2 regions of the Priestia sp. YIM B13490 genome follow, and region 2 is predicted to be linked to the other one. Evidence: a T-box and tRNA genes for the amino acid it is inferred to sense, from the RefSeq annotation. Region 2 holds a T-box; the other holds one or more tRNA genes.
What was found. The T-box of region 2 lies ahead of thrS (threonine--tRNA ligase). A T-box ahead of a tRNA ligase gene usually reads a tRNA of that ligase, here a tRNA-Thr.
Positions count from the first base shown of each region.

Region 1: it encodes a tRNA-Thr, which carries the amino acid that the T-box ahead of thrS (threonine--tRNA ligase) is inferred to sense. The anticodon was not compared.

Region 1 is NZ_JBHZOT010000001.1:203,938-211,985, reverse strand. Features, by position in the region: gene ACFX4R_RS01060 (YwaF family protein) at 1-488, opposite strand, end outside; gene ACFX4R_RS01055 (ABC transporter permease/substrate-binding protein) at 820-2,343, opposite strand; gene ACFX4R_RS01050 (ABC transporter ATP-binding protein) at 2,343-3,293, opposite strand; tRNA gene ACFX4R_RS01045 (tRNA-Thr) at 3,560-3,632, opposite strand; gene ACFX4R_RS01040 (aromatic ring-hydroxylating oxygenase subunit alpha) at 3,843-4,895, shown strand; gene ACFX4R_RS01035 (DHA2 family efflux MFS transporter permease subunit) at 4,930-6,453, opposite strand; gene ACFX4R_RS01030 (TetR/AcrR family transcriptional regulator) at 6,719-7,621, shown strand; gene ACFX4R_RS01025 (ATP-binding protein) at 7,786-8,048, opposite strand, start outside.
Region 2 is NZ_JBHZOT010000004.1:224,543-232,590, reverse strand. Features, by position in the region: gene speD (adenosylmethionine decarboxylase) at 1-89, shown strand, start outside; gene ACFX4R_RS15540 (hypothetical protein) at 183-569, shown strand; gene nrdR (transcriptional regulator NrdR) at 813-1,274, shown strand; gene ACFX4R_RS15530 (replication initiation and membrane attachment family protein) at 1,347-2,774, shown strand; gene dnaI (primosomal protein DnaI) at 2,807-3,739, shown strand; gene ytxC (sporulation protein YtxC) at 3,836-4,696, shown strand; T-box leader at 4,757-5,005, shown strand; gene thrS (threonine--tRNA ligase) at 5,050-7,008, shown strand; ribosomal protein L20 leader region at 7,180-7,302, shown strand; gene infC (translation initiation factor IF-3) at 7,372-7,875, shown strand; gene rpmI (50S ribosomal protein L35) at 7,897-8,048, shown strand, end outside.

The DNA of each region.
Region 1 (8,048 bases), on a different contig from region 2:
AAAGAACGAAACGTCGGCTCATATCTGCAAACAGCAATTAGCATACAGCAAGCAAGTACCACACCGCCATGCGATACATAAAACTGCACATAGCGAAACTGGGCATACGCATAGCCGCCAAGGTCCGGGGTAATCATCGCTTGAACAGAGCTGCTGATTCCTGCGAAGTACACAAAATAAAAAAGAAACCTGTTTTTGGTTATCAGCATAACAGCAGCCAGCAGCACGACTATATCACTGAGCTGAAGAGGCAAGGAAGTTTCAGCAGACCACCGATGACATCCGATTTCCCAAGCCTGGTAGGCTGTTTCTGAAGCAATTAGAATGAGTGAAAGCAAAATGAACACAAACCTCTTTTTTCCCAGATGCTTTCGACACAAAAAAATAAATGCTCCTATGATCACGATAATAGCTAAAGTTACAAGATGTTCAACTGAAAAAAGCTGAAAGGAATGTTGTACAGGATGACACGTAAAAAATGAATTCATAAAAGCGCCTTCCTTCCATCAGAAAACAAATTTGGTACCTTTAGCTTGTTCATAAGACCTCATTTTCATTAATGCTTCTCTCGCATTAAAAAGAGATTGAGACATAACGAAATCACGCCAATCTAAAGATGGACGAATGGAGTAAATAATCGAGCATGAATCACTTCTTGCACCTCAGTTGATTTCCATGCAAGACTTCTCTTTCCGCGGGAGTCTTCGCGTTGCCCTCCAATCAACTGCTAGAAACAACTAAAATAAAAATATCCGAACGATTCATCATTCGGATCTTCTTTCAACTAACATACTGTTGTCCTAACTTTTTTCTTCGTTTTTACTCTTTAATTAATCCTTTTTTCACTAAGAATTGATGAGCAACTTCTTCAGCTGTTTTTCCTTTCGCATTTACTTGATAGTTCATTTCACGCATTTCGTCATCACTGATTTTACCGCCCAGTTGATTTAAGATTTTTTTCAGCTCAGGGTGCTCTTTTAGCGTATCTTCACGAAGCACAGGCGCTCCTTGATACGGAGGGAAGAACTGCTGATCGTCTTTTAAGACTTTTAAACCAAACTGTTTGATTTCAGGGTCCGTTGCGTAAGCATCAAGCATGTTAATATCGCCTTTTTCTACAGCGCGATAGCGAAGCTTCGGCTCCATCGTTTTAATATTCGGGAAGGTAAGACCATATTCTTTTTGAACGCCTACATAGCCGTCTTCACGATCTTTAAACTCAAGCGTAAACCCTGCTTTTACTTTATCTGTTGCATTTGCCAAATCTGAAATAGTTGTTAGATTATTTTCTTTGGCAAATTCCTTTGTTACGGTTAATGTGTACGTATTATTAAACTTCATTGGATCTAAATAGACAAGGCCGAATTTCTTTTGAAATCCTTCTTTTGCCTGCTTGTACACCTCTGTTTCATCTTTGCTGTCCGGCTGTTCCTTTAGATGCGTCACAATGGCTGTACCCGTATATTCAGGGTACAAATCAATTTCCTTGTTACGCAGAGCCTCAAATACAAATACCGTTTTCCCAAGCGACGAACGAAGATTTACTTTCATATCGGTTTGATCTTCAATTAATTCTTTGTACATATTAATTAAAATGTCTTGTTCTGCACCAATTTTCCCTCCGATAACAAGGTCTGGTTTTGTTGCGCTCATCGCTGCAAACGGAGAAACAAGAATAAGTATTAATACGATGATCATAATAAACGAGCGTTTTTTGGACCCTTTTTTAGCTGAGTGTTCAATCGTTCGCAGAATTCCATCAAAAATAAGCGCTAATAATGCTGCTGGAATGGCTCCTAATAAAATCAAACTATTATCGCTTCGGTCAATACCAAGCAAAATTAAGCTTCCGAGTCCGCCCGCTCCGATAAGAGCCACGATTGTCGCTGTGCCAATAATGAGTACCATCGCTGTGCGAATTCCGGCCATAATGACAGGAAGTGCTAGAGGAAGTTCTACTTTAATTAATCGTCTCCACGAGTTCATCCCCATGGCTTTGGATGCTTCAATTAAAGATGGGTCCACTTCTTTAATTCCGGTATATGTATTTCGTACAATAGGAAGAAGCGAATATAAAAACAGTGCAATAACCGCGGGAAAGGTTCCAATTCCGACAAGAGGAATCAGTAATCCTAATAAAGCGAGTGAAGGAATGGTTTGCAGTACGGCTGTTACGCCAATGATTGGTTCAGCAATACGGTCATGCCTCGTTAAGTACAGTCCGAGCGGCACTGAAATTAATACGGCGATAACAAGAGCCAGTACTGAAATTTGAATGTGTTCAAGAAGAGCTTGAAACAGTGCATCTCCTCGTTGATCTAATAATGTGCTTAGTGCATTCATTACAGCGTTCCTCCTTCTTTCGTTTTATCAGAAAGAAACGCTAATAGAGTTTTGCGCGTTACAACGCCAATACGTTTGCTCCCTTTTTTCACGGCTATTGCTTCATGGTCGTAAAGGGCGTCCATTGCCTGCTGAACAGTGGCGGTTGAAGCTAACTCTTCAGTAGGTTCTACGTCTGGCTGTTCACTTTCTTTGACAAACATATCCAATGTCTCAAATAAAGCATTGCCTTGATTTCCAATAAATGTTTTTACAAATTCATTTTTAGGCTTTTGGATGAATTCCTCCGGGGTTCCAACTTGAACAATTTCCCCATCTTTCATCAGGCAGATACGATCTCCAAGCGTCATCGCTTCGCTCATATCGTGCGTAACAAACACAAATGTTTTTTTGATTTTTTCTTTTAAGCTAATAACATCTTGCTGAAGCTGTTCGCGGCTTAACGGATCGAGGGCACTAAAGGGTTCGTCCATTAAAATAACGGGGGGATCAGCTGCGAGGGCACGTGCTACACCTACACGTTGCTGCTGGCCACCTGAGAGCTCAGACGGCTTTCGGTTTCGATACTGCTTTGGGTCTAGTCCTACCAAGGTAAGCAGTTCATCAATGCGCGTTTTGATTTTGTTTTTCTTCCAATGCTTCATCTCGGGTACAATGGCTATATTTTCAGCGATGGTCATATGAGGAAAAAGAGCAATCTGCTGCAGAACATAACCAATGTTCCAGCGTAGCTCATGGATGTTGTGGTCCGATACGAGCTTATCTTTTATGTATAGTTCTCCTTCGGTAATATCATGAAGACGGTTAATCATTTTTAAGGTGGTTGTTTTCCCACACCCACTCGGACCAATTAAAACGAAAAACTCTCCTTCTTTAATTTCTAGATTAATATTTTTCACGGCGGTCGTACCGTCTGGATATTGCTTTGACACATTCTTAAACGTAATCAAATTATCGTTCACACTCCCTGTTGAAATTTAACCCCTAGTTCCGTGTACCCAATATTTAGAGGCAATAAACATTCTTTTAAGAATATTTCTAAATATGATTCATAAGACACAGGGGAAAAGATACGCATATTTTCTCACAATCTCCTAATAAGGCTATCAAACTGTTAAAGTTTTCACAAGGAGGGAAAGAATAATTCGGAGAATAATTTTAAAGCCGACACAAATAAAAAAAACCTTCTTTCAACAAGAAAGAAGGTTTTTTAGTATGCTAGCGACAGGGATCGAACCTGCGACCTCTTGCTTACCATGCAAGTGCTCTACCTACTGAGCTACACCAGCGTCTTGGAAAATTATATCACGTTTAAATTTATTTAGGAAGCGCTTTTTTAAATTTTTTTATTGGTATATTCTCTAATTTACGTCTTCTGAAATTCGCACTTTCTACAAAGTTCCATATTTCATGTTAGAACTCCTTACATAAATTGTGTGAATTTTCTTTTTTTATATTACCCTTAGTAAAAGAGCTTACAAAAGAAGGGAAGAAAATAGATGGAACAACAACCAACCATGACCAAACCAAAAACAGCAACTCCCTACCCAAGAGACTGCACGTTCAGCCTGGAAGATTGGACGACGCTCGCTAAGTATTGGTACCCCGTCGCACGCTGCAGTGATGTAACAGAGAAACCAACGTCCGTAAAACTGCTAGATGTAAATCTAGTTCTATACCGTACCACACACAAAGTAGTGGCGGCTCGTGATTTATGCGTTCACCGAGGCACCCCTCTTAGCATGGGCTGGGTGGAAGATGATGAAATTGTCTGTCCTTACCACGGCTTCCGCTATGCAACGGACGGTGCATGCACGTCGATTCCAGCTCACCCTGATGCCAATATTTCTCCCCGCTTGTGTATGGCCGTCTATCCAGTTATTGAACGATTTGGATTAGTGTGGACTTCCCTGACAGGAGAACAAGATAACCTGCCTTACTTCGATGCGTGGGAGGACCCTGATTTTCAGCAAATTGTTTGTCCGAGCTTTGATATCATGGGTTCGGCCGGTCGTCAAATGGAAGGCTTTTTAGACGTAGCTCATTTTGCTTGGGTTCACACAGACACATTTGGTGATCGAAACAACGCCTTTGTGCCTAAATATAAAGTAAGCGATACAGAGTATGGGCTTCATGTAGAATATACGAGCACCGTGAGCAATTATTCCAAAGAACAGCAGCATTTAAATCCACCTGATTTTAAATGGCTTCGCGTCTTTGATGTTTATCCGCCGTTTACAGCTACGCTAAAAGTATACTTCCCAGAAGGCGCAGAACTGTGGATTATGAATGCAGTCTCTCCTATTTCAGCCCGCGAAACACGTTTATTCGCACCAATCGCTCGAAACTTTGACAAAGATTCTCCCGTTGAAGGTGTGTATGACTTTAACCTTCGCGTCTTTGACGAAGACCGTGAAATGGTTGAAAACCAAAAGCCTGAAGACTTGCCTTTAGACCTGCAGATGGAAGCGCATATTATGGCTGATCAAACGTCCATCGGCTACCGGAAATTATTAAAGAAAATGGGCTTAAGCTTTAGATATACAAGCTAAAGAAATCCCCGCTGTTTCAGCGGGGATTTCTTTTTTATTTAGCAAACTGCTCGCGTCCTGCTTTTTCCTTTATCACTTCATCTTCACTTGCCGGCGTGGCGCGTTTCATAAACAATGAAAGAATTAAAGCAACCACCACTAGTACTACTGAGACGGCAAACGCATCGTTAATTCCTTGTACCATTGCCTGCATCCCAATTTGTTCTTTCATTTGAGCTGCCCCGGCTGCCGTTGCATTCGCTGCTCCTGCTCCGCTCATTGCATCTTGAGCAAGCTCTTTTGCATGCGTAGCTGTACGATTTGACATCACCGTTACTAAAAGAGCCGAACCAATAGCTCCCGATACTTGTTGAAGCGTGTTATTCATCGCAGTACCATGCGGATTAAAGCGCTGCGGCAGCTGATTTAATCCGTTTGTCATAACCGGCATCATCACCATAGACATTCCGAACATGCGAAGCGTGTAAAGCGTAATGAGCGTTGTATATGTCGTATCAAGCTCTAAGTTACTGAAGAAATACGTCGTAACGGCTGTAATCGTTAGACCCGTTACAGCCAGTGCACGCGCTCCGAATTTATCAAATAATTTTCCGGTAATCGGAGACATCACACCCATGAGTAGCGCACCCGGAAGCATTAGTAATCCTGAGTGAAGCGGAGAAATGCCTCGTACCGTTTGAACATAAATTGGCATTAGCAGCATGGCTGAGAATAATGCCATTGTAATCACCATTGAAATCGTTGATGATAAAGCAAACATTGGATATTTAAAAATGCGGAATTCAAGCATAGGTGTTTTAAGCTTGAACTGACGCGTAATAAATAAAATCAGCGCAACGGCTCCTACGATAATGGTGCCGTATACTTCCACAGAATCCCAGCCTTTATCCCCTGCTGAGCTAAATCCGTATAGAAGTCCCCCAAATCCAATTGTAGATAACACAAGCGATAGGAAATCCAGATTGATTTCCACTTTTTCTTTTTTGTCTTTTAATAGGAAGAAAGCGCCTATTAATACAATTGCCGCGATTGGCGTAACAAGGTGGAACAGCATTCTCCACTCATAGTGTTCAATTAGCCATCCTGATAAGGTAGGGCCAATTGCCGGAGCAAAAATCATAACTAAACCGAAAATCCCCATCGCAGCTCCGCGTTTTTCTAATGGGAAACTTGTGAGCAATACGTTCATTAAAAGCGGCATCATAATGGCTGCGCCTGATGCTTGAATAATACGAGCGGTTAACAAGACCGAAAATACGGGCGAAGCACCCGCAAGTATTGTTCCCGCTGTAAATAAAGTCATAGCCGTTAAAAATAAGCCTCTGACAGAATAGCGCTGAATTAAAAAAGCGGTAGTTGGAATCATAATACCATTCACTAACATATAACCAGTAGAAAGCCACTGGACAGTTGACGTTGTCACATCTAAGTCTTTCATAATAGACGGAAGCGCCACATTTAATAACGTTTCATTCAACAATGAAATAAAAGCGCCAATTAACAAAATAGCAATTATGCCATAAGGGGGCTTTTCCATTTGATTTATCGATTGACTCATTATTGTACCTCCTTATACTTCAAGTTCATTTTTTTAGACACATGTTCTACATAGAGTATATTATACTGTGAGTTCAATTTATGCAAGTGAAAAATCTTGCGTTCATGTTCTTTATTTTACCGACTTTTTCAGTCCTATAATCCTTTTATATCAATACATTGTCGTGATATCGTCTATTTTTTTGAAAAGAACATTTGTGTAAACGCTTTAAATCATGTATCATAAAGTTGGACCATGAGTCTAATTTTATATTTAGGTGATAATAATGAATAACCGAAAACAGCAAGTTGTAAAAAATGCACACCATCTCTTCGTTGAAAAAGGATTTCAAGCTACATCTATTCAAGACATCATTGATTATAGCGGCATTTCAAAAGGAACATTCTACAACTATTTTTCTTCAAAAAATGAATTATTAATCGCTGTTTTTACCTGGCTTCATACAACAATTGAACAAGAGCGAAATCAGCTGCTGGTTGGTAAAAGCCTGACCGATGTAGATGTATTTGTTAAACAGATTGATGCACAGATGAAAAACCATCATAAACATAAATTTTTCACATTACTTGAAGAAGTATTTGTTTCCAATGATCCTGATTTAAAAGCATACATAAAAAAAACCCAGTTTGTTGAAGTAAACTGGGTTTACAAGCGGTTCATTGATTTATTTGGACAAGAAAAGAAACCGTACCTGCTAGATTGTGCAATTATGTTTCTTGGCATGCTTCATCGCAACTTTCACTATAATTTTATGGTTAACGGCACAAATACTGACCCCCATGAGATCATAAGCTACAGTGTCAAGCGCCTGCTTCCTCTTGTAGACGAAGTAGCAAATTCAGGAGACATTTTGCTCGATCCGCAAACGATTAAAGAATGGCTTCCATCTTGCCCAAATACTAAAAATCAAATAGAACAGGACATTTCTGCAGCACTTATCGATTTAAAAAAACAGGTTCATAAACAATTTACTGATGAATTCGAATGTCAAAAATGCACAGAGCTTATTAGTTTTATTGAAGAAGAGCTGTTTAAACAGTCCAATCCCCGGAAGTTTGTTGTAGATAGTGCCCTTCAATCGTTAAAGCAGCTGTCTGTTAACAACGGTAAAACGACCCTAGAGGAACTGCAAACGATGATTGATCAGTATGTGAGTGAACGTCATTAAAAAGAGAGTAAAACATAACTAAATCCATAAAATTCACAGACGAATAAATAGATGAAATCTACATTTACCCTGCCAATGAAAAAATCCGAATGCGTTTGATTCTCCCTCAAGAATCAAACGCATTCGGATTTTCCTTCAACTAAATAACTTTTGTCCCGACCTCTTTATTCACAAAGTGGAAATTGAAGTGAAAAACACGTTTCTTTTCCTTTTGTGCTAGACACACTCACTTTTCCCTTCATATAATGAATAATGCTGAAAGATACCATCGTTCCAAGCCCCGTACCTTTTTCTTTTGTTGTAAAATACGGTTCGCCTAACCGGTTGATTTGTTCTTGCGTCATACCGCAGCCTGTATCGATAATATCCACAATAACAACTTCGCCTTCTTTTGTTACTTTAACGGTTAACGTGCCTCCATTTTGCA
Region 2 (8,048 bases):
CTCTAAGTGCACAGACACGTGAAACAATTGAATTGCCACGTGGAATGGGTCCTGTTCAGGTAAAACAAACTAAAGCGAATGCACTTTAATAGTGTCGATTGATTACGTAAGTTAAGAGGTGTATTACACACCTCTTTTTAGTATATAAATTTTTAATACGCAAAAACAAAGGGGATAACAACATGGGGGTAGTACAAGCAGTTAAATCTTTATTTTCTAATCATGTGGAAACAAGCGATTACCATTCAGATCCGACTCTAAAAACGCATTATTACAAAACAACAGCTGGGAATGCATTTAAGCAAGTTCATGAAATGTTGAAGCACATGCAAGGGATAGAGATACTTGCTGCATATGAAGAGCGAGGAGAGATTAGCTTAAACGTTGTAAAAGGAAGAAAAGCTTTTGTTGTGATTACCATTATTAACGTACGTCCTCTTGAAACCGCTATCGATTTTTCTGCTACAACAGAATCAAAAGTGGTGCCGGTTGATTTTGGTTTTAGTAAAGAACTTGTACGTACGCTTTATAAGAGCTTTGATCAAAAACTCATTCCTCTTTCTTCGTAAGTTCCTTATCATTTTTGAATTTCAGGAAATAAAATGGGGAAATTCCTTTTCCTTTACTTGTATTCAAGCCTTGTTTTCTATAAGATGGAATAAAGCAAATCCTTTAATACAGCATCGTGTTTGTTAAAGGAAATGATGATAAAAATCATAATAAATGGCGAATAGCCGGCTAACATAGATGGAAATTAACTTATATAAGAGAAAATAAAAAGAAAAACAAGGTTTATTATTGGAGCTGAGAATATGAAGTGCCCATCCTGTCATTACAATGGAACGAGAGTGCTGGACTCGCGCCCTGTAGAAGAAGGCCGCTCTATTCGTAGAAGACGTGAATGCGAAGAGTGTCACTATCGTTTTACAACTTTTGAGAAAGTAGAAGAACTTCCGTTAATTGTTGTAAAAAAAGATGGAGCGAGAGAAGAGTTCAGCAAAGACAAAATCCTTCGAGGGTTAATTAAGGCGTGTGAAAAACGCCAAGTAAGCTTAAAACAATTAGAAGATACGGTACACGATATTGAAACAGAGCTGCGCAGTCAGGGTACATCAGAGGTGCAGTCAGATGTTGTAGGAGAAATGGTGATGGAGCGATTAGCTGCTATCGATGAAGTCTCTTATGTTCGATTTGCTTCTGTATACCGACAATTTAAAGACATCAATGTATTTATTGATGAATTAAAAGATTTAATTAAGAAGGAACGACTGTAAAAGAGCTATTGAAGTATTCTTTAGGCTCTTTTTTTGTCATTTCTATTACTTTAAAAGTAGGTAGGGAACGACATGAAAGAACAACATTGGAAAGAAATGATACCGGTCGATCGTTATGTTGTTCGTTCGAACGGCATACTGCAGGAATACGACCGAAAGATTTTAACCATGCTCTATCAGCCGTTGGTGGGTACAACGTGCTTTGGTCTGTATATGACGTTATGGAGCGAGCTGGAACAAGATCGTTTATGGGGGAAAGAGTCTACGCATCATCATCTAATGTCAATGATGCAAATTAATTTGAAAGCTATTTACCATGAGCGGTTAAAATTAGAAGGCATTGGTTTGTTAAAAACATATATTAAGGAAGAAGATGATGTTCGTGTGTTCATTTATGAGCTCATTCCTCCTCTGACGCCCCATCAGTTTTTTAACGACGGCGTGTTAAATGTATATTTATATAACCGACTCGGAAAATCTATCTTTCAAAAAGTAAAAAATTATTTTTCAGATTCACTCGTCGATGAGCAATTGTTCAAAGATGTGACGCATTCATTTAACGATGTATTTAAATCAGTTAAAGCAACGGAGCTGGCTCCAAGTTTTCAGTCTGAAAGCAAGGATGTATTTTCTCCTGATGCTCAAACGGACTTTGTGGATTCCTCCAAACGCGCTTCTATTGAGATGAGCCCGGATTCCTTTGATTTTGATTTATTTTTAGCAGGTCTAACAGATTCAATGATTTCGAAAAGGTCTATTACATCTAAAGTAAAACAAGCGATTGAAAAGCTAGCCTTTTTATACGGTATCGATCCTCTTCAAATGAAAAATGTGGTGCTCGATTCGCTAAATGAGAACGATCAAGTTGATATTGAATTGCTTAGAAAAGCAGCACAGTCCTTTTACCAATTTGAAAATGGAGAAGCACTTCCAAATCTAAGCGAACAAATTCAGCCGCCTATGCTTCGTACCATGCAGGAAAAGCAGCCGCAGACAAAGGAAGAGCAGCTCATTCAACAGCTTGAAGTGACTTCTCCTCGACAGCTTTTGATCGAGTTTTCCGGGGGAGCAGAGCCTTCAAAAGCAGATTTGCAAATGATCGAAGAAGTGATGTTTAACCAAAAGCTTTCACCAGGGGTAGTAAATGTTCTAATTTACTACGTGATGCTGAGATCCGATATGAAATTATCTAAGAGCTATGTAGAGAAAATTGCTGGACACTGGGCGCGCAAAAAGGTACAAACTGTTCAAGATGCCATGAATTTAGCTAAAAATGAACAGAAAGAATATCAGAATTGGACCGAAGCAAAGCAAAATAAAAAAACGGCTGGACGAAAAATTGTGCGTAAAGAAATGGTGCCAGAGTGGCTGAGCGATGAAGAAAAAGAAGAGAAAAAGCAGCCTTCAAAAGAAGTGGACGGATTTGAAGAAGAAAAACGAAAGCTACAAGAAGAGCTCAAGCAGTTAGATCAAGAGCTAAAACAAAAGCATAAAGAATAAAAAGCAGGTATGATAGAGATGAGGTGAAAAAGATGAAGCCTATCAATGATTCACTAAATCAGTTAGTGAACAAAAAGGATTTTAAAGCACGCTTAGAAGCATTAAGAAACAGTATCCTGTCTAATCCTGAAGTCAAAACATTTTTGCAAGAGCATCGCCATGAGTTAGATGAGCAAATGGTTGACCGAGGTCTGATGAAGATGCATGAATTTATCGATCAAAGCAAATGCTGTGACAAGTGTCCTTCTCTGCAAAGCTGTGTCAACATGGTGAAAGGATACCACCCTCAGCTGGTTGTAAAAGGCCGTAATATTGATTTACAGTATGAACGCTGTCCTAGAAAAGTACAAGAAGATGAGCGAAAAGAACAAGAATCTTTTATTCAGTGTATGTACGTGCCTAAAGAAATTTTACAGGCAACAATGTCTGATATTGAAATTGAGCAGGGAAGATTTGAAGCCATTAAACTAGTAAGAGATTTTGTGCGAGAATATGAGCCGAATAAGAAAATGAAAGCTTTATATTTACATGGTTCGTTTGGTGTGGGGAAAACGTATTTTCTTGGAGCAATTGCCAATGCGTTAGCTGAAAAGAAAGTGAAATCTACCATTCTGTATGTCCCTGAGTTTTTACGTGAGTTAAAAGGTTCGTTTCAAGATCAAAGTTTCAATGAGAAAATAGAGTATGTCAAAAAAGTACCGGTTCTTATGCTTGATGATCTCGGAGCAGAATCCGTAACGAGCTGGATGCGAGACGATGTGCTCGGAACCATTTTACAATTCCGTATGCTCGAAAATTTGCCGACATTTTTCAGCTCGAATTTAAATTTTAAAGAGCTACAACATCATTTGACTTATACCCAAAGAGGCGAGCAGGAAGAGCTCAAAGCCGCTCGTGTCATGGAACGAATTAAGTCTCTAGCCATTCCTGTTGAAATGAATGGAGAGAATAAACGAAATAGATGAGCAGGTCGTTTTACATTTCTTGTAACGACTTGCTCATTTTTTTGCATGTTGCCCCATATACATTAATAAAGCGTGTCCAAAGGGGGGCTATGAGGAATGAAAATATTCTTTAAATATGTAGAAGACGCAGTCGTTGTATATGAGTCTTTATGCGCGAAGCGAAGCGCTTTATCATATGGTTCACAGTGCTTGAAGCTGGTGAATAATCAGCTTTTAGTCATTGATGAGACATACAATAGAGAGGCCATTTTACAAGACATGGTGATACCGGTATTAACCCACGTAATTTTAAAAAAGAAAGAAAAAAAGATGATGGTAAACATATTAAAAGAACAATTTTTCTATTCAGAAGAGGAAGAGCAAGATTTGCTGCTTCAAATTATGGGGGGGATTATGGAAGGAGAGAGAGGCGAAATTCCGCAAAAAACATTTTCTCTTCCAAGAGAATTACTTATCCGCCAGGCTCTTCAAGACTTCTTCATTCATAATGTAACATTCACCTTTGAGTCTTTTCTCCAATTCCGTTTAAAAGAATATCAAGAGCGGCTGCGCTATTATGCCGAGCTGGCGATTGATGAATATAAGCTTGAACAAGACTATCAAATTCTTATTCATCAGCTGCGTCAAGCAGCTAATGAAAGACAGTCATCTACAGGTAACGTATATGTAATGCACTTGAACAAAAACAAGTTTGTACTGTACGACCACAACAGTAGATATGTTCCTGAACGTGAATGTGCAGCTCTAGCAGAGGCCTTTTTATCTGAACAAGAATCATTATACATAGACTCAACTATTATCGCGCCTTTGCTAAGTTTATCTCCAGCTGCTATTCATCTGTATAGCGACCAGCATGATCATGATTTTGTTTATACCATTCAAAATATCTTCCAAGAAAAAGTTATGTTATACGAAAAAAATGAATTTCCGTTTGATCAAAAGCAAAATATAACGTGAAAGGTTGATTTCTATTTTGAAAATGAATATAATAAATGCATATTGAAAAACAGCTATATGTTACAAGTTATGATGAGGACATGAGTGTATATTTACGGTTTGTAGAGAGGGAGATCCAGGCTGAAAATCTCCTAACACGGAATATATTCTTACCACCTCTAAACTTCAGTAGTAAACGAGCAGAGCCTCTAGTAATTACTGACGGAATTTCCGTTATAAAACCTCGAGCCGCTTCGGGTTCTTTGGGTTATCCAAGATACGAAGAGGAAACAAGGGTGGTACCGCGTGTATACACAACTCGTCCCTTTTGATAAGGGACGAGTTTTTTGTTTTTACAAAAAGTTTATTCAGTTATGTTAAAGGAGTGGAAAGTTGTGTCAGAAGTAATCAAAATGACATTCCCTGATGGAGCTGTTAAAGAGTATCCAAAAGGATCATCAACAGAAGATATTGCGGTTTCTATTAGCCCGGGATTAAAGAAAAAAGCATTAGCAGGCAAAGTAAACGGCGAGCTGCTGGATTTACGTACGCCAATCGAAGAAGATGGCAGTCTTGAAATCATTACACAAGATGCTCCTGAAGCGCTTGAAATTATGCGTCACAGTACAGCGCATTTAATGGCTCAAGCAATCAAACGTTTATACAAAGATACAAAAGTACAGCTAGGTGTAGGGCCGGTTATCGAAAACGGTTTTTACTATGACATCGATATGGAAGAATCAATTACTCCTGAAGATTTAGGTAAAATTGAAAAAGAAATGAAAAAAATCGTTAATTCAAATATTGAAATTGAACGAAAAGAAGTTTCTCGTGAAGAAGCCATTCAACTTTTTAAAGAAGTTGGCGATGAACTGAAGCTTGAATTGATCGATGCGATTCCAGCAGGTGAAAAGGTTACGATTTACCAACAAGGCGAATTCTTTGACCTTTGCCGAGGCGTGCACGTGCCGTCAACAGGCAAAATTAAAGAATTTAAACTATTAAGCGTGGCGGGTGCTTATTGGCGCGGAGACAGCGATAATCAAATGCTGCAGCGTATTTACGGTACAGCATTCTTTACAAAAGCAGATTTAGACGAGCATCTTCGTCTTCTTGAAGAAGCAAAAGAACGTGATCACCGTAAACTTGGTAAAGAGCTAAACTTATTTACAAATTCTCAAAAAGTAGGACAAGGTCTGCCTTTATGGCTTCCAAAAGGTGCGACGATCCGCCGTATTATCGAGCGTTATATCGTAGATAAAGAAGTAAGCCTTGGTTATCAGCACGTTTACACTCCAGTGCTCGGAAGTGTAGAACTTTACAAAACGTCTGGTCACTGGGAGCACTACCAAGATGACATGTTCCCTGCAATGGAAATGGATAACGAAGACCTGGTTCTTCGTCCGATGAACTGTCCTCATCACATGATGGTTTACAAACAAGGTATTCACAGCTATCGTGAGCTTCCAATCCGTATTGCTGAGCTTGGAACGATGCACCGCTACGAAATGTCAGGAGCATTATCAGGACTTCAGCGTGTTCGAGGCATGACGCTAAATGATGCGCATATCTTCGTACGTCCCGACCAAATCAAAGAAGAATTTATTCGTGTAGTTCGCTTAGTTGAAGCGGTTTATAAAGATTTTGGATTTGAAAATTATTCATTCCGTCTATCTTACCGTGACCCTGCAGATACAGAAAAATACTTTGATGATGATGCAATGTGGGAAAAAGCACAAAGCATGTTAAAAGACGCAATGGATGAGCTTGACCTTGATTATTATGAAGCTGAAGGCGAAGCGGCATTCTACGGTCCAAAACTAGATGTTCAAGTTAAAACAGCTCTTGGTAAAGAAGAGACGCTATCTACGGTTCAATTGGATTTCTTACTTCCTGAACGATTTGATTTAACGTATGTAGGAGAAGACGGGAAACAACATCGACCGGTTGTTATTCACCGCGGCGTGGTGTCAACAATGGAACGTTTTGTAGCTTTCTTAATCGAAGAATACAAAGGAGCTTTCCCAACGTGGTTAGCACCTGTACAAGTTCAAGTGATTCCGGTATCACCTACCGTTCACCTTGAGTATGCAAAAGAAGTGCAAGAACAGCTGCAGCTGGCGGGTATTCGTGTGGAACTTGATTCTCGCGATGAGAAAATCGGCTATAAAATCCGTGAGGCTCAAATGCAAAAAATTCCTTATATGCTTGTTGTAGGGGATAAAGAAGTAGAAGATAAAGCAGTAAACGTACGTAAATACGGTGAGCAGAATTCAGAAACAGTGGACTTCCAAGCCTTTTTACAAAATGTAAAAGCAGAAGCATCTCGCTAATGAAAAAAGCAGAGAATTGAAATTCTCTGCTTTTTTATCTAACATTTATAAAAAACTGTTGCATAAATGTTTTTCCTTTGATACAATAATTTTTGTTGTGAAAAAAGAACGAAATCATTGACTTTTGTCTTTGTTGATACTATAATAGCTTAAGTAATTGAATACTTGTTTATACAGAAGAAGAAGCACCCGCTTCTCACCTGAGTGACGCATAAAGCAGTTAGCAGGTACATCGTATCTTAATTAAAACGATAGAAGTGTGGGTGCAGTATGTACTCACACTTTTTTGTGTGAGTTAATAATCGGTCTAAGCAAGCGTATTCGCTCATTAAACCTTGGAGGTGGCTACTTATTAGCAAGGACATGATGGTAAACGAGGGCATTCGAGCTCGCGAAGTTCGTCTAATTGATCAAAACGGTGAACAATTAGGAATTAAATCAAAAAATGAAGCATTAGAAATTGCTTCACGAGTAAATCTTGACTTAGTAATGGTTGCTGCAAATGCGAAACCGCCGGTATGTCGTATTATGGACTACGGTAAATTCCGCTATGAGCAACAACGTAAAGAAAGAGAAGCTCGTAAAAACCAAAAAGTTGTAAACTTAAAAGAAGTTCGTTTAAGTCCAACAATTGATGAACATGATTTTAACACTAAACTTCGTAACGCACGCAAGTTCCTTGAAAAAGGTGACAAAGTGAAAGCGTCTATTCGCTTTAAAGGTCGTGCCATTACTCATAAAGGGATTGGCCAAAAAGTACTTGAACGTTTTTCACAAGCTTGCGAAGATGTAAGTTCAGTTGAATCGGCTCCTAAAATGGAAGGCCGCAGCATGTTCTTAGTCTTGGCACCTAAAAACGAAAAGTAATAGAACGAGGAGGAACACCCCATGCCAAAAATGAAAACACATCGTGGCGCTGCAAAGCGTTTCAAAAAGACTGGAAGCGGTAAATTAAAACGTGCTCGTGCTTACACAAGCCATTTATTCGCTAACAAATCTACAAAACAAAAGCGTAAATTACGTAAAGGTTCTTTAGTAAG